Regions from separate parts of the Agrobacterium sp. 22-223-1 genome, predicted to be linked through region 3. Evidence: predicted binding sites of a transcription regulator. Region 3 holds the regulator's gene; each other region holds the start of a gene.

Region 1 (4,293 bases), 880 kb from region 3:
GTCCGTGCCCCATTCACGCTGTACGGCCATCCACAGCGTCGCGTCGTCGCCCTTGCCGATCATCGTCACGCCTTCGAAACCGAAGCGGGTGTCGCCGGCGAGAAGTTCCTTCGGCAATGCGATCTCCGCCTTGATCTCGCCCTTGGCGTTGACGTTATAGAGCGCGTGGGGCACGAGCTTGGCGCTGTCGCCTTCAGAGGCCAGCCAGAAACCGCCCTTGCCGTCCAGCGTGATGCCTTCGATATCGAGCTTTTGAGCGGCAATACCGTCACGCTTGACGCGCAGCACGCTGGTGATGGTGGCGGGCTTTTTCGTCGCATCGATGGTGAAGATCGACGGCTGGTTGCCATAGACCGAGTCGGAGACGGCATAAAGAATGCCGGGCTTTTCGGCGTCGCCGACCAGACCCGAAAGAGCACCCCAGCCGATCGGTGCACCATCGACGGTGGCGGAAACGAGCTGCGGATAGGCTGCTTCACCTTCACCGCGCTCATAGAGCATGACATGCGAGCGGACGCCGCCGTCTTCGATCAGATCGACCTCATTGGCCGTGGCAAGGAGGTTACGCGACGGGATGGCGACAGCGCCTTCCGGCGAAACGCCCGAAGGCAGGAGCTGGGTCAGTTCCGGCTCCTTGCCGGTGTCCTTGTAGACAGCGACGACAGAGGCGCGTTCGGACAGTACGAAGAAGTATTTCTGGTCGCCGAAAGTCGCCGCTTCCAGGCCTTCCGGCTCGATGCCCTTGGCCTTGGAGCGCTTTTCCGGATAGTGGCCGATGGCCGCAACCGCGTGTTCGAGCGAGGAGCCGGATTCATAGACGAGCTTGCCAGTCTTGTCGAAGATGGTGAAGCCACGCGAACCGCCCTGCCAGTCGCCCTCATTGGCGATGACGATGCGGTCATTGTCCAGCCACTTCACGGCGTCCGGCTCGCGCTTGCGGCCTTCCTGCTTGTCGGTGAACTTCAGCTGGCCATCGGTCTTCGTATCGATGCCTTCAAGATCGACCTTGCCGGCGGAGAAATGCGTCTTCACCGTGCCGGTCTTGCCGTCGAGAATGACGATATGATTGTTTTCCTGAAGCGTCAGCGCGATCTCGCCATTGGCGTTGATCGACACGAATTCCGGCTCCGGATCCTCGGGGGAAATTTCGGCAAGGCCGGTGAGCTCGATCTTCTTCAGCGTCGCGCAATCGGCAACGCCGTCTTTCAGGGCGACAGTCACCAGATAACCGGCGGGCATCTGCGGCAGGGCTCCTTCGTTTACCTCTTCATCGCGCTCGTTTTCAATGGCGATGGCGGCGAAGGTCTTGTCCGGGGAAACGGCGACGGAATCGGGCTGGCCGCCGAGATCACAGCTTGCTTCGATCTTCTTGGTAGCAATATCGACCGTCACCAGCTTGCCGGAGGGCTTGGCGCGGTTTTCCGACGTGTTGACGCCGGCCAGCACCTTGAGACCGGCAACGACAACGGAGGTCGGCTCGCCTTCGAGCAGCAGCGCGCCGCCGGCCTTGGGAGCCTTGGCGTCGGTGATGTCGATGAAACCGATGCCGCCAAGCGGGCTGTCCGAATAGATCAGCGTCTTGCCGTCTTCACTGGCGGTGATGATTTCAGCCGAGGTGACGGACTTGGCGTCCTTGTCCGCGGGAAGGTTTTTCGCCACCGGGAAAGATGCGATGCGGTTGAAAACCGGCTCGGCAGCGGCCGGGATGGCTGCGGACGTGAGCAGCGCAGCGGTCAAAGCCATTTGAGAAAATCGGAACGCCATTTTAATCCCCCTTGGGTCCAGAAATACCCCAAGGCTTCTGCGTTACAGACATGACAGTGGCATGACACTTCCTGACCGCTGAATCAAAAAGCCCGGCCTAGAAGGCCGGGCTTTCGTGTTTATGCCCACATTCCGCGTAGAAAAACGCCGTGTGTCCGGATGGAAGCTACACAGGCGCTTCCCTGCTTTCATTCACATCTTGACCGGGAAAACCCGGCCTGTCCGAAAAGAGTTTTTCGAAACACCGCCCACTTTTGGCGGCGATGTGACGGCGTCAGGGCGTCAAAACATGTTTCCTCGTGAACCTGAAAAGCCGCCCGCCCGCCGCCGGGCGTTGCGGCTTTCCGGAAACCTTACGAGTTGACGGCGTCCTTCAGGCCCTTGCCTGCGGAAAACTTCGGTACGTTGCGAGCCGGGATATCGACTTCAGCACCCGTGGAAGGGTTACGGCCCTTGGAGGCTTCACGACGGCTGACGGAGAAGCTGCCGAAGCCGGCCAGGCGAATGTCGCCACCGTTCTTCAGTTCGCCCTGTACAGTTTCGAATACAGCATCAACAGCGGAAGCAGCATCTGCCTTCGTGAGACCAGCCTTTTCGGCAACAGCAGAGACGAGCTCGTTCTTGTTCATGTTTCCACCCCTTTCAATGGTTTGAAACGACTCAAATTAAGCCGGCGCAGAATACGTTCGCATCCGCGCGCAGCAACCCAAAAGCGCTGGAATCGCCTGAAAAACAAGGGGTCTGCGTTTTTTTTCACAAAAAAGGCCGACATTTCTGCCGGCCTTCCACATATTCGTGCCAAATTCGCATCACTTGTGCGCAGCTTTACGCCACATGCGCCTTCCGACACCTAACACATTGAATCTATGCAGCAGCCGTCGCGAAAGGCGATTCCCGCCCCTCGCGACGATGCATTATCAATGCGCGATGGTCTGGCTGCCGTCGTCGACGCCCTCGACGGTTGCGATCACCGGCGTCTCGATGCTGCCGTCCCACTCGATGGGCTCCGGCTGGCGGATAAGGGCGTGCTTGATGACCTCGCCCATGCGCGATACCGGGATGATTTCCATCTCGTTCTTCACATTGTCCGGAATTTCCGCCAGATCCTTGGCGTTTTCTTCCGGAATCAGCACCTTCTTGATGCCGCCGCGAAGGGCCGCAAGCAGCTTCTCCTTCAGGCCGCCGATCGGCAGCACGCGACCGCGAAGCGTGATCTCGCCCGTCATCGCCACATCCTTCGAGACCGGGATGCCGGTCATGATGGAGACGATGGCCGTCGCCATGGCAACGCCGGCAGACGGTCCGTCCTTCGGGGTCGCACCTTCCGGAACGTGCACGTGAATGTCGCTCTTGTCGAAGCGCGGCGGCTCGATGCCGAAGTCCACGGCGCGCGAACGGACATAGGATGCCGCCGCCGAAATGGATTCCTTCATCACTTCCTTGAGGTTGCCGGTAACCGTCATGCGGCCCTTGCCCGGCATCATCACGCCTTCGATGGTGAGCAACTCACCGCCAACTTCCGTCCAGGCAAGACCCGTGACGACGCCGACCTGATCCTCGCGCTCGGCCTCGCCATGGCGGAACCGCGGAACGCCCAGATAATCCGGCACATTGGCAGCGGTGACTTCCACGGACTTGACCTTGCCCTTGATGATCTCGGTGACAGCCTTGCGCGCCAGCTTCATCAGCTCGCGTTCGAAGCTGCGCACACCGGCTTCACGGGTGTACTGCTGGATGACGACCATCAGGGCGTCATCGGTAACCGAGAACTCTTCCGGACGCAGGGCATGTTCCTTGATCGCCTTCGGCAACAGGTGACGCTTGGCGATTTCGCGCTTTTCGTCTTCCGTGTAACCGGCGATGCGGATCACTTCCATACGGTCCATCAGCGGGCCGGGAATGTTCAGCGTATTGGCCGTGGTCACGAACATCACGTCGGACAGGTCGTATTCCACTTCAAGGTAATGGTCCATGAAGGTGGAGTTCTGTTCCGGATCGAGCACCTCGAGCAGAGCCGACGACGGATCGCCACGGAAATCCATGCCCATCTTGTCGATTTCGTCGAGCAGGAAGAGCGGGTTCGCCTTCTTGGCCTTCTTCATCGACTGGACGATCTTGCCCGGCATGGAGCCGATATAGGTACGACGGTGACCGCGGATTTCCGCCTCGTCACGCACGCCGCCAAGCGCCATGCGCACATATTCGCGGCCGGTCGCCTTGGCGATCGACTTGGCGAGCGAGGTCTTGCCGACGCCGGGAGGGCCGACGAGGCACAGGATGGGTCCGCGGATCTTCGAGGCGCGCGCCTGTACGGCGAGATACTCGACGATGCGTTCCTTGACCTTGTCGAGACCGAAATGATCCTGATCGAGGATTTTCTCGGCAGCGTTGAGGTCCGCCTTGATCTTCGACTTCTTGCCCCAGGGCAGACCGAGCAGCCAGTCCAGATAGTTGCGCACGACGGTCGCTTCCGCGGACATCGGGCTCATCTGGCGAAGCTTCTTCATTTCCGCCTCGGCCTTTTCCTTG
Region 2 (4,293 bases), 770 kb from region 3:
GCAACCTTGATCGGCGCGTGGAAACGCTGGTTCCGCTCACCAATCCCACCGTGCATGAGCAGGTTCTTTCACAGATTATGCTGGGCAATCTCATTGACAACCAGCAGAGCTACGAGATACTTGCGGACGGAACGTCGAGGCGCATCGAGGTGCGTAAAGGCGAAGAACCGTTCAACGCGCAGCACTATTTCATGACCAATCCCAGCCTTTCCGGACGTGGTGAAGCCTTGAAATCCAGTGCGCCCAAATTGATTGCCGGGTTGATTTCGTCCCGCAAGAAACAGGCTGAATGACTCGATCAGAAGCACAGGGGCGGCTGACCGGCCTTGCCCCCGTTTCCGTCATAGATATTGGTTCGAACTCCGTTCGTCTCGTCGTATATGAAGGTCTTTCCCGCGCGCCTGCGGTGCTGTTCAATGAAAAGGTCCTGTGCGGCCTTGGCAAGGGACTGGCGCTGACGGGCCGCATGCATGAGGAAGGCGTCAGCCGGGCGCTCATGGCGCTTCGGCGTTTCCATGTCCTTTCCGAGCAGGCGCAGGCGCAGAAGCTCTACGTGCTGGCGACGGCTGCGGCGCGTGAGGCGGAAAACGGCCCGGATTTCATCCGCGAGGCCGAAGCCATTCTCGGCTGCGAGATCGAGGTGCTGTCAGGCGAAAAGGAAGCGCTTTATTCCGCCTATGGCGTGATCAGCGGTTTCCATGATCCAGACGGCATTGCCGGCGATTTGGGCGGCGGTTCGCTCGAACTCATCGACATCAAGGGTAAGAGCTGCGGCGAGGGCATCACCCTGCCGCTCGGCGGCCTGCGGCTGTCGGAGCAGTCGGACGGCTCGCTGGAAAAGGCGGCGACGATTGCCCGAAAACACGTCAAATCCTTCGCCAAGCTTCTGGCGGCGGGTGAGGGGCGCACCTTTTACGCGGTGGGCGGCACCTGGCGAAACATCGCCAAGCTGCATATGGAGATATCGGGCTATCCGCTGCATATGATGCAGGGTTATGAATTGCCGCTGGAGGAAATGCTGAATTTTCTCGAGGAGGTCATCGTTTCCCGGGATAGCAAGGACCCGGCCTGGCAGGCGGTCTCCAAGAACCGCCGCTCGCTTCTGCCCTTCGGCGCCATCGCCATGCGCGAAGTTCTGAAAATGATGAAGCCTGCCAGGATCGCATTCTCGGCGCAGGGCGTGCGCGAAGGTTATCTCTATTCGCTGTTGACGGAAGAAGAGCGGGACTCCGATCCGCTGCTGGTTGCCGCCGATGAACTTGCCATTCTGCGCGCCCGCTCGCCGGAACATGCGCGCGAACTGGCGGACTGGAGCGGCCGCACCTTCCCGGTCTTCGGCGTTGACGAGACGGAAGAGGAGAGCCGTTACCGGCAGGCGGCTTGCCTTCTCGCCGATATCAGCTGGCGCGCCCATCCCGATTATCGCGGATTGCAGGCGCTCAACATCATCGCCCACTCTTCTTTCGTGGCGATCACCCATCCTGGCCGCGCCTATATTGCGCTCGCCAATTATTATCGCTTCGAAGGTCTGAACGACAACGGCACCACGCAGCCGCTCGCCGCCATGGCGGGCGACCGGTTGCAGGAGCTCGGTAAATTGCTCGGCGGCCTGCTGCGCGTCGTCTATCTCTTCTCGGCCTCGATGCCGGGCGTCGTCGACCACCTCAAATTCCGCAAATCCGGCAATCCCGATCTTGATCTGGAATTTGTCGTGCCGCACGATTATTGCGATTTCGCCGGCGAGCGACTGGATGGCCGCCTGCAGCAACTGGCGAAGCTGACGGGCAAGCGGCTGGCATTCGTGTTCGAGTAACGAACGGCGCGTTTCTGTTTCGCGACAGGACGGTTCTTGCGTCCGCTAGGACCAGCGCTCGCAAAAGGCTTCTATGTCGCTCGACTGAAAGTCGGAAAGCCGCGCCATGATCGTTTCGAATGGCCAGTCCCACCATGCGATTGATGCAAGCTTTTCTGCGATGGGCCGCGAAAATCGTTCGCGAATGATCTTTGCGGGAACGCCGCCGACGATGGTATAGGGCGGCACATCTTTGGTGACGACCGCGCCGGCGGCGAGCACTGCCCCGTCTCCAACCGTGACACCCGGCAAGACGATAACCCCGTGACCGATCCAGACATCGTGACCGATGACGGCGCGGTCCTCCCTGCGCCGGTCGAAAAAGGCGTCATCGCGCACGGCATCCGCAGAATAATATTCAGGGCAATAGCTGAAACGGTGCATGGATGGCCGGTCCATAGGATGGTTCGGAGCGCCTATCCTGACCTCTGCGGCGATGGCGCAGAATTTTCCGATCGTTGCATCGCCCACCATGCAACGGGGGCCGAGATAGGAGTAATTGCCGAGGTTGGCATTGTGCAGGGAGGTGTCAGCCAGAATTTCGCAGCATTCGCCGATATTGGAATCTCTTATGCTCGCCGTCGCATGGATGACGGTCTCTGCGATTTTCGGGCGCTTGATCTGTGCGGTCGAATTCATTCCAGCCTCCGGATTTGCGCCTGCTTAACCGGCGATGATGAAGGTGCTGTGACTTGGAATGGCCAAAGGAGCCCGGCCGGGCCGGGCCTCCTTTCTAAAACGCAGGTCGCGCGCGATGCCGCGTGACGCGAAATCCTGCCTTCACGCGGAATGTATCACTTACTGGGGACATCCGCCGCGGCAGGCGTTTTCTTCCAGTAGTGGTCGGATATGTTTTGAGCGTTCCGAATGATGTGGCCGGCAATTTCGGGGTCTCCGCCCTCGAAGGTTTTCGGGTCGGCTCCGCATAACATCAGGAAGAGCTGCTGATGGGCGACAGCGGCAAAATAGTCGTGGGGCGGCGGCTGCATGTCTGAATCGACGGCCCGGAATGCCTCATCGACCTCTTTGCTGGCACGCTCGAGCGCTGCGTGAATGGTGGCCATCATCGCTGCTTCCGTGCGCTCCAATATGGCCTGTACCTGCCGTTCCGCCGGTGTCAGGACCGGGCAACTCTCACTCATCGAATATCTCTCCTGTCGGTGCAACCATTCCACCGCGCGATATTATCGCAAGGATTGTGTCCGCTTTGCGGGAAAGATTGATATCGTGGTCCTGAAACGCAACACACTGGCTGGCCACCGTGCCGCGATGCGCGGATCCAAACGGCAATGGGCTGGCACTGCTTTGCAAATGGCTCAGCCGTGCCCGAGCGCCTTGCGGATGCAGGCGCTGAGATAGGCATATTGCAACGGCGTTATCGTCGCCATGGCCTCCGTGCGGCTGGCAAGCCTGTCCTGATAGCCGACCGGAATATCGAACTGGCTGAAGGTGAAATCCCAGCGGGTGCCTTCGACGATATTGTAAAAATGGTCGGTACCGCTGACAGCGGTTTTGGCAAGCTCTCCGCCGAAAATATCCTGCACCACCAGCGCGGTGACGCTGCCTTGGCCCTTGGCGGGGTTTTCGCGCGACCAGAGGCCGCTCGTCTCGCCCGACCAGCTTTTCTTCAGGGCGTAATAAAGTCTTTCTGCATGGTCCTGCATGAAACGTCTTCTTTTCCGCAAGCATGTTTCGGTTAAAGCATTTCCAGCGAAAGTGCGCTCGGTTTTGCGTCCGGAAATGCGTAAAAACAAAGAGTTAGAGCAATGGAGGTGAACCGGCGTTCACCGGAATTGCTCTAGCTCTGGAAAACCGGAACGGAGCGCCATGCAGACATTTGTGTCTGCCGGGCGCTCCGTCCGGATCATTCGCGGCCGTCAAAGCAAGTGACAGCAGCCTTGGTTTTATTTCGCCTCGAGCAGGTCCTTGACGTCCAGCAGGACGAATTCGTTGTCGTCAGCCTTGTCCAGCGCACGGCCGGCCGAGAAGGGCAGGTTGTTGTCGTTGCCGACGACGATATGGGTGGCATCGACGCGGTCGACATTCTCGATGGTGACGAAAGGCATGTCGTAATAGCCGTTGCCGCCGCCCTGACGCTTCTTGTTATCCGGATCGGAAATCTTCATCAGGTCGATATAGCCGATCTTGCGGGCGGCCTTGCCGACATTGGCGTCGTTGAATTCGATCTTGTAGATGCGCTTCAGCTTGGCAGCGCGGGCGAAGCAATCCGCAGCCGGAGCTTTGGGGTCGGCGCAGGCCTTGTCGGCCGTCCCGGCGCCGTTGTCGCGCTCGATGACGAGGGCGGTGGTGTCGTCCAGCATGTTGAAGTCGCCGATTGCCTCGCCGCCTTCCGCCAGCGGATAAAGCCAGCTGCGGCCGGTCCACGCCTTCTTGGCGGTGTCGAGTTCGATGATGCGCAGCGCGGTCGCGCCGTCTTCGGT
Region 3 (4,293 bases):
ATAACGTCAGGATAACGATCCTTCAGCGAAGCAAGGCCCTGGCGGAAGACCAGCGCGACATCACGGACCTTTTCCAGAAAGCCCTCGGAGAGGACGACATCGAGCACGGCATTGCCGACAGCCATGGCCAGCGGGTTGCCGCCATAGGTGGTGCCGTGCACGCCCGCCGTCATGCCGGAAGCGGCATCCGCCGTCGCAAGGCAGGCGCCGAGCGGGAAACCGCCGCCGATACCCTTGGCAACCGCCATGATATCCGGTGCAACGCCCGTCTGCTCATAGGCAAAGAGTTTGCCCGTACGGCCAACGCCGGTCTGGACCTCGTCGAAAATCAGCAACATGCCATGCTCGTCGCAGAGCGACCGCAGCAGCTGCAGGAATTCCTTGGCTGGTGCGCGAATGCCGCCCTCACCCTGAATGGGCTCGATCAGAAGCGCGGCCGTCTCGGCCGTGATGGCGGCTTTCAGCGCATCGACGTCACCGAAGGGCACCTGGTCGAAACCTTCGACCTTGGGACCGAAACCTTCGAGATATTTCTGCTGGCCGCCGGCAGCAATCGTCGCCAGCGTGCGGCCATGGAAGGCGCCTTCAAAGGTGATGATACGGAATTTTTCCGGATGCCCCTTGGAATAATGATAACGGCGCGCGGTCTTGATCGCGCATTCAAGCGCTTCCGCGCCGGAATTGGTGAAGAAGACCTTGTCTGCGAATGTCGCTTCCGTCAGGCGCTTTGCGAGCTTTTCCTGGCCCGGCACTTCATAAAGGTTCGAGACGTGCCAGACCTTCTCGGCCTGGGTCTTGATCGCCTCCACGAGGTGCGGATGGGCGTGGCCCAGCGAGTTGACCGCGACGCCGGCTGCAAAATCCAGATATCGTTCGCCGCTTTCCGTGAACAGCCAGACGCCCTCGCCTCGCTCGAAGCGCAGGGGGGCTCTTGCAAACGTATCGAACAATGGCGCGGCGGCTTCGGCCATGGCTGTATCACTCCTTGCGCGGATGCGCTGTCAGACGGTTGTCAATAGGCTTCCGGGGTTATCCCTTGCCTGAAAATCAAAAATGCCGCCTCGCGGCGGCAGGGGCACTATTGTCACTTCGCCTGCCGATGTCAACAAAAGTCCGCGTTTCCCGGGCTTCTCAAGCCCTAGTAGGTAGCGACGGACGAGGCCCAAGGTGTTGCCTTTCAGACTCAACTCGCCAGCAAGTTGGGGAAAACCGGAAAATCGATTCGAGATGATTCCCGCGACTCTTGCCACGGAGTCTGCGTGGCACTAGGTTAATCGCTAATTACTAGACTGCATTGCGGCGGAACTAGTCACCAAAAATCAGGCAGAAACCACGCTCGCGGCACGCCCGCGAGGCGGAGAAGGATTCTGCCGACATTATACGCGACAAGCGGAGAAGCGGCATGAACTGGACAGACGAACGGGTCGAAAAACTCAAGAAATTGTGGTCCGAGGGGCTTAGCGCCAGCCAGATAGCAGCACAGCTGGGCGGTGTCAGCCGCAATGCCGTCATCGGCAAGGTCCATCGCCTCAACCTGCCGGGACGCGTGAAGGCCGGCGGCCCGGTCACGTCGGCGCGTTCCGCGCCCAAGCGCACCGCCGCCCCTGCCCCGCGCGCGACGAATTTCGCGACCCGCGTCAGCGCAGCACCTGCACGCGCCTTGAACCGCTCGAGCGCGGCAACCGCGCTGCACGAGGAGATCGATATCGAGACCGCCGAAGTTCTCGATTACGTTCCCTCCAAAAATGTCGTTACACCGATTTCCCGCCGCCTGACGCTGACGGAACTGACGGAGCGCACCTGCAAGTGGCCGGTCGGCGATCCGCTGAAGGATGATTTCCATTTCTGCGGTTGTGAAGCACTGGAATCTTCGCCCTATTGCAAGTTCCATGCAAAGCTCGCCTACCAGCCGGTAAGCGAGCGTCGCAAGGCTTGAGTGTTGCGGCACGCATTCGACACTCAAAAACTACGGGCCTTCGGGCCCGTTTTTTTATGGCAAAACTCAAGGTGGTTCCGGAATAGAGCGCACGCTGTCTAAGAGGCGCTCCCAATCCCTGTTCTCGCGCATTCTCCGGATGTAAAACCGCGATGCGCCCTTGCGGCAAGTGCTCTGAATTTGTCGGCGACGTGCCGCGCCCTTTCTCCTGTCAGGGTTTCACCGCGCAATCCGGCTTTCAGCAGACCGTCTGTCACCTTCAAAAGAACAAGGATACGCGTTTGCGGAAGGTTCAAAATCGAAAGGCCCGACACCATTCCGGTATCGGGCCTTCTGATTTTTTGGGAGTTTATCCCAAGTGAAACCATCGGTTTCGGTTTTCTCAGGCTTCCATTGAATATCCGGCGCCGCGCACGGTGCGGATGACATCCTGCATATGCGAAAAATTGAGCGCCTTGCGCAGGCGTCCGACATGCACGTCGACGGTGCGCTCATCCACATAGATATCGTGACCCCAGACGCCATCCAGCAATTGCGAGCGGGAAAACACCCGGCCGGGAGAGGTCATCAGGAATTCCAGCAGGCGGAACTCCGTCGGGCCGAGGCGCACTTCGCGGCTCTTGCGGTGAACGCGATGGGTCTCGCGATCCAGTTCGATATCGCCGCATTTCAGCACCGAAGACAAAACCTCGGGGCGGGCGCGGCGCAGCATCGCCTTGACGCGGGCCATGAGTTCCGGTGTCGAGAACGGCTTGACGACATAATCGTCGGCGCCGGTGGCAAGACCGCGAACCCGCTCGCTTTCCTCGCCGCGCGCCGTCAGCATGATGATGGGCAGGCGCTCGGTTTCCGGCCGCATCCTGAGCCGACGGCACAGTTCGATACCGGAAACGCCGGGAAGCATCCAATCCAGGATCAGAAGGTCCGGAATACGTTCCTGCAGCCTGATTTCTGCCTCGTCTCCACGGGGTATCGTGTCGACATCATATCCCTCAGCCTCGAGATTGTAACGAAGCAGGACGCTCAGCGCTTCCTCGTCTTCCACAACTGCAATCTTGGGCACCATATACTAACTCCGCAAGCCGCTGCCTGTCTGTTACTCGGTCACCGAACCGAGGGTGTTGGAACTGTCGTCCTTCGGACGCTCGCCTTCCGGCTGGCTGCCGGTGGTCATGTAATAGATCGTCTCGGCAATATTGGTGGCGTGGTCGCCGATACGCTCGATGTTCTTGGCGCAGAACAGAAGATGCGTGCAGGTGGTGATGTTGCGCGGATCTTCCATCATGTAGGTCAAAAGCTCACGGAAGAGCGACGTGTACATGGCGTCGATTTCCTCGTCGCGCTCGCGAATGGCATTGGCCTTCTCGGCGGAACGCGTGGAATAGACGTCCAGCACTTCCTTGAGCTGTACCAGCGCCAGTTCCGACAGGTGCTCGATGCCACGGGCGAGCTTGCGCGGCACGCCGGTGCCGGCAACCGCGATGACGCGCTTGGCGGTGTTCTTGCCAAGGTCGCCGACGCGCTCAAGGTCAGCTGCAATACGCAGGGTGCCGATGATCTCGCGAAGGTCTGCCGCCATCGGCTGGCGTTTGGCGATGGTGACGATGGCCTTGTCGCCGATCTCGCGCTCGGCGTGGTCGAGGATCGCATCGTCGGAAATGACCTTCTGGGCGAGCGCGGCATCGGAATTGACGAGCGCACGCACGGCGTCGGCGCACATCTGCTCCGCAAGACCGCCCATTTCGGCGATGCGGCGCGTCAGAAACTTCAATTCATCGTCATAAACGGAAACGATGTGCGAATGGGTCGTTGTCTGTGTCATGGTCTAGTCCTCCGGCTTGGCCTGCATGCGCGTACCCGGAAGCGGGCACGGCAGAAGCACCAGTCTTGTTCGGTTTCGATAAAGCGCCGGCCGGGATCAGCCGAAGCGGCCCATGATGTAATCCTGCGTGCGCTGGTCGTCCGGATTGGTGAACATCTTGTCGGTTTCGTTTTCCTCGACAAGATGACCAAGATGGAACATGGCCGTGCGTTGGGAAACACGCGCCGCCTGCTGCATGGAGTGCGTGACGATGACGATGGTGTAATTGGTGCGCAGCTCGTGGATCAATTCTTCGACCTTTGCGGTCGCAATCGGGTCGAGAGCCGAGCAGGGCTCGTCCATCAGGATCACTTCCGGGCTGACGGCAACTGCGCGTGCGATGCACAGACGCTGCTGCTGACCGCCGGAAAGACCGGTGCCGGATTCGTGCAGACGATCCTTGACCTCGTTCCAGAGACCCGCTTTCTGCAGGCTCTGCTCAACGATCTGGTCCATATCCGCCTTGTTGCGGGCGAGACCATGGATGCGCGGACCG
Region 4 (4,293 bases), 1.4 Mb from region 3:
GTGCAGATACCGCATTTTCTTCCTCTCCATTACACGGGTCCGGAGCCGTTAAACGCATGATGGCAAGCCCCGGACAAGGACGGCGACATAAAAGCAGCTGCGTAAATCAAAAACTAGGGCTTGCGTGAAACCGTTACCAAGATGTTAATCTGGCGCACAGGAATCAGTTGACCGGTGTATGGCGCGTAATCGAGGGGTTGGCAGGATATGGCTGATAGGATGTCATCGAAAACGATAGTCGATGTCGAGGACCTTTCGGGCGATGCCGTGGACCTGACCGAAATTACCGGCGTCGTGAAGTGGTTCGATGTCGCCAAGGGTTTCGGCTTCATCGTGCCCGACAACGGCACGCAGGATGTGCTGCTGCACGTCTCCTGCCTGCGCCGCGACGGTTACCAGACAATTCTTGAAGGCACGCGCATCGTCGCCCTTATCCAGCGGCGCGACCGCGGTTTCCAGGCGTTCCGCATCCTGTCCATGGACCAGTCGACCGCCGTTCACCCCTCGCAACTGCCGCCGGTGCGCACCCATGTGCAGGTAACGCCTTCGAGCGGACTTGAGCGCGCCATCGTCAAGTGGTTCAACCGCACCAAGGGTTTCGGCTTCCTGACGCGCGGCGAAGGAACGGAAGATATTTTCGTGCATATGGAAACCCTGCGCCGTTTCGGCCTGACGGAGCTTCGCCCCGGCCAGGTGGTTCTGGTGCGTTACGGCGATGGCGACAAGGGCCTGATGGCGGCGGAAATCCACCCCGACAACCCGGTTTCCATCGGGATGTCGCATTGATGTCCGCCCTGCCCCATATGGTGAAAAGCGCCGTTATGGCGCTTCTTTTTTTCACGCTGGCCGCCACCGCCCAGGCTCAGCAGCAGCAGACATTCACCTCCGAAGCGCTGCAGATTGAAACCGCCGGCGGAAAGAGCCACGATTTCACTGCCGAACTGGCGCTGAACAACGCCCAGCGCGAACAGGGCCTGATGTTCCGCAAGAGCATGCCGCTTGAAAACGGCATGCTGTTCGACTTCGGTGAACCGCGTGACGTCGCCATGTGGATGCGGAACACGCTTATTCCGCTCGACATGCTTTTCATTGGCCGTGACGGCCGCATTACCCATATTCATGAAAACGCGGTTCCGCATTCGGAAGCGATCATCAGCTCCCGCGGGCCAGTAAAATTTGTGCTTGAACTGAATGGCGGCACTGCGAAGCGCTATGGCATCAAGCCGGGCGACATGGTTCGCAGCGCGCAAATCGGCAACCGGAAATGACGTTGCCGCGTTATTGCGTCTGAATGAGCCGGACGAGCTTTCGCCCGGCTGGCGCAATATTCAGTAGACCGGCTCGATATGGCTCAGAATCCGGCAATTGGAAATGGAAGCGGCAAGGTTGATGGCGATGTCGATCGCCTCGACCGAATCGGCCGTGCCTTCCAGATAGATCACATCATTTTCGACGGTTGCGGAAATGCGCGACTTTTCGAGCCCCGATTCGAAGGCCAGAGCCGACGTGATTGCCTGGCAAACGCCGGCCATGCGGTCTCCGAAGAAGCTTTCCTGAATGCCTGACAAATTGAACATATGCGTTCTCCTTCTTATGGACATAACAACGCCCTGAGGGCGGTTTTGTTCATCTCCGGTTCATCTATTTGTTCATCTTCCATTCATCTTGGAAAATTGGAACCCCCTGATCGATCACATTTTAGGTGATCGGGAACCATTTCGTGAGGCGGGCATTTCGCGCATGGGAGAATGAAAGACCTTCAAGGCAGGTAAAACAGGGAGGAGAATGACATGCTGATTAACAGAACGGAGCCGTGTCACCACGCCTCGTGGATGAAACCGGTGGCGATCCACCTGCCGCTGTGCGTCGCCGTGGAAATCTACAGCCCGCTGGTGGCGCTGGACATGCTGATGTACCGTTGGCCCGAGGAACACGGGCCGGAATATGAAGAGGCGCGCAGGAACTGCCTCGATGCCATCGCCGGCAGATGCGACATCGAGAAAGCGCGGGAATCGTTTCTCGTCGCAAGCAGTCATGCCCATATCCTGAACGTCCACTAAAATTCATCGACCGTCATGACGATTGGGCCCTTCTATGCGGAGGGCTTTTTCTTTTGCACGCGGCTTCTGCGACGCCTCCATGCACGGCGCAGCCTGCACACCAGCCGATGATGACATGTAACTGTCACGCAAACGTTATAATCGGCAGAGACGAATTCCATGGAATCGATTGGCGCGCAGACCGCCAAAAGCTTGGGAGTGGAACTGGCCAGCATGGAAACTGTCTTTGCCCTTTGCGCAATTCTGCTCCTCGGCTTCAATCTTCTCGGCATCGTTCTGGCCGGCTGGCGACTGACGAGACGGGACGCGGAAAACGATCTCGTCCGGCAAAAGCCGCCTGTCTCGCTCGTGGTCCCGCTGCGTGGCGTGGAGAACTTCACGCCCCTGACGCTGTCGCGCGCCTTCGAACTCAACTGGCCCGATTATGAGTTGCTGTTCTGCGTCGCCGACGAATTCGATCCGGTGATCGAGGCAGTTCGCAAAGCGCAAGCCGCCTTCCCCTCGGTTTCCATGCAATTGCTCATTGGCGATGACCGCATCAGCGCCAATCCGAAACTGAACAATTGCGTCAAGGGCTGGCGGGCCGCCCGGCATGAATGGGTGATTCTGGCCGATTCGAACGTGTTGATGCCGAAATCCTATATTGCGACCATGATGTCGGCCTGGCGGCAGGATAGCGGGCTCGTCTGCTCGCCGCCGCTCGGGTCAAGGCCTGCGGGTTTCTGGGCGCATGTGGAATGCGCCTTCCTCAACGGCTCGCAGGGCCGCTGGCAATATGCGGCGGAAGCCATCGGCATGGGTTTCGCACAGGGCAAGTCGATGTTGTGGAACAAGCCATTTCTGGAGGACAATGGCGGCATTCGCGCGCTGGCTGCTGAAATCGCAGAAGACGCCGCCTCGACGAAGCTGGTGCGAAGCGCCGGCCGCAAGGTGCATCTGGTCTGCGCCCCCTTCGAACAGCCGCTCGGCCAGCGCCATGCCGGCGAGATCTGGTCGCGCCAGACCCGCTGGGCGCGGCTGCGACGCGTGACCTTCCCGCAATACTTCGCGCCTGAAATCCTCACCGGCGCGCTTCCCCCGCTTCTCTTCGCGCTCGCCGCCGCCGCCATGATGGATGTAAACCTCGCCGCAACCGCCTCTGCCGTCCTTGCCCTCATGTACGTGCCGGAACTTGCGCTCGCGGCCCTCAACCGCTGGCCGATATCGCTCCATACACTGCCGGCGATGATCGTCCGCGACATGATCATGCCCGTCGTCTGGGCGCGAAGCTGGATCGGCAGCGCGGTGGCATGGCGCGGCAATGTCATGACGATCGGCACGGCGGAGAGCACTCTGGCCGGTCCGTCCGCGGAATAAATCACTGCTATTTGGAAGAAGTTACGCCGGAAAGCTGATGTTTTGCTTTAAAATGGTCGGAGTGGAGAGATTCGAAATCGCCATCTCTCCACTTTTTTACGATATAACAAATTGATTTTAATATATAAAATAAAAATTAGTAAATTCTAATTTGTGACACTGGGATGGTGCATTTTTTGTGACGCAGAACCGCCCAAAATCCACACCTCCTTTCTCATATTGTTTTAATGCGTTGTGTGTTCTGTTCAGAGAATTGAATTCAACTCGACGGCTCCTATATGAACTTCGGCTTGGCAGGCCCCTCACAATATCTAATCTAAGTTGTGTCGAATAAGTGTCACCCGCTTGACATATCGTCGCAAGGAACGGAATCTCGCCGTGCAACGCTTGATTCCTGTTTATGTATAACTTAACTTTTATAGCGCAATATGAGCCGTAAGACACCGAAGAAGCCATCAGACAATAATGACGACGGTCTTCTTGTGGGACGCGGCGACTTTGCTGACGTGCTGTTGTTCGGCGAGGCCAAGGAAGAATATGAGGCGCTGCAAAATCGAAGCGACCAGACGAGCATGCGGGAGTATCGAACAATTTCGCGATATTTTCAGCGATATGCAGACATGGGACCACAGCACCTTGATGACACCATGTTCAAGAAGCAGAGCCGCCGTAACTGCGGCGGAACTGCCGTGATGGTCTACGAGTTTAAAGCATACCAATTTCGAATCTATGGTGTGGTTGGCGAGCGAGACAGCAAACGATGTTTCAGGGGGACCGCTTGTGACCCCTCAAAGAAAAAAGATAAAGCAGATCCGCAAAAGCTCCAAAAGGCAGCGGATGAGTATGTGAGGATTACCAATGGTTAAGGACCTTAAGG

Evidence for each region. The regulator PhoB, encoded in region 3, activates phosphate uptake and scavenging genes when phosphate is short. The targets are predictions, from matches to a motif close to TGTCATNNANCTGTCAT.
Region 1: the regulator PhoB is predicted to act here: its motif matches at 1,815-1,831, upstream of ACQZ60_RS06180 (esterase-like activity of phytase family protein).
Region 2: the regulator PhoB is predicted to act here: its motif matches at 2,529-2,545, upstream of ACQZ60_RS05610 (DapH/DapD/GlmU-related protein).
Region 4: the regulator PhoB is predicted to act here: its motif matches at 2,172-2,188, upstream of ACQZ60_RS08885 (ceramide glucosyltransferase).

Annotation. Positions count from the first base shown of each region.
Region 1 covers NZ_JBNWCN010000001.1:1,241,933-1,246,225, reverse strand. The annotation lists gene ACQZ60_RS06180 (esterase-like activity of phytase family protein) at 1-1,764, opposite strand, end outside; gene hupB (DNA-binding protein HupB) at 2,118-2,393, opposite strand; gene lon (endopeptidase La) at 2,682-4,293, opposite strand, start outside.
Region 2 covers NZ_JBNWCN010000001.1:1,129,976-1,134,268, forward strand. The annotation lists gene ACQZ60_RS05600 (RNA degradosome polyphosphate kinase) at 1-293, shown strand, start outside; gene ppx (exopolyphosphatase) at 290-1,813, shown strand; gene ACQZ60_RS05610 (DapH/DapD/GlmU-related protein) at 1,859-2,491, opposite strand; gene ACQZ60_RS05615 (hypothetical protein) at 2,647-2,994, opposite strand; gene ACQZ60_RS05620 (YunG family protein) at 3,169-3,516, opposite strand; gene ACQZ60_RS05625 (esterase-like activity of phytase family protein) at 3,757-4,293, opposite strand, start outside.
Region 3 covers NZ_JBNWCN010000001.1:364,263-368,555, reverse strand. The annotation lists gene ACQZ60_RS01820 (aspartate aminotransferase family protein) at 1-971, opposite strand, end outside; gene ACQZ60_RS01815 (GcrA family cell cycle regulator) at 1,403-1,936, shown strand; gene phoB (phosphate regulon transcriptional regulator PhoB) at 2,319-3,002, opposite strand; gene phoU (phosphate signaling complex protein PhoU) at 3,033-3,758, opposite strand; gene pstB (phosphate ABC transporter ATP-binding protein PstB) at 3,855-4,293, opposite strand, start outside.
Region 4 covers NZ_JBNWCN010000001.1:1,797,905-1,802,197, forward strand. The annotation lists gene ACQZ60_RS08860 (VOC family protein) at 1-15, opposite strand, end outside; gene ACQZ60_RS08865 (cold-shock protein) at 208-786, shown strand; gene ACQZ60_RS08870 (DUF192 domain-containing protein) at 786-1,268, shown strand; gene ACQZ60_RS08875 (BON domain-containing protein) at 1,329-1,577, opposite strand; gene ACQZ60_RS08880 (DUF982 domain-containing protein) at 1,791-2,060, shown strand; gene ACQZ60_RS08885 (ceramide glucosyltransferase) at 2,274-3,416, shown strand; gene ACQZ60_RS08890 (hypothetical protein) at 3,845-4,282, shown strand; gene ACQZ60_RS08895 (helix-turn-helix domain-containing protein) at 4,275-4,293, shown strand, end outside.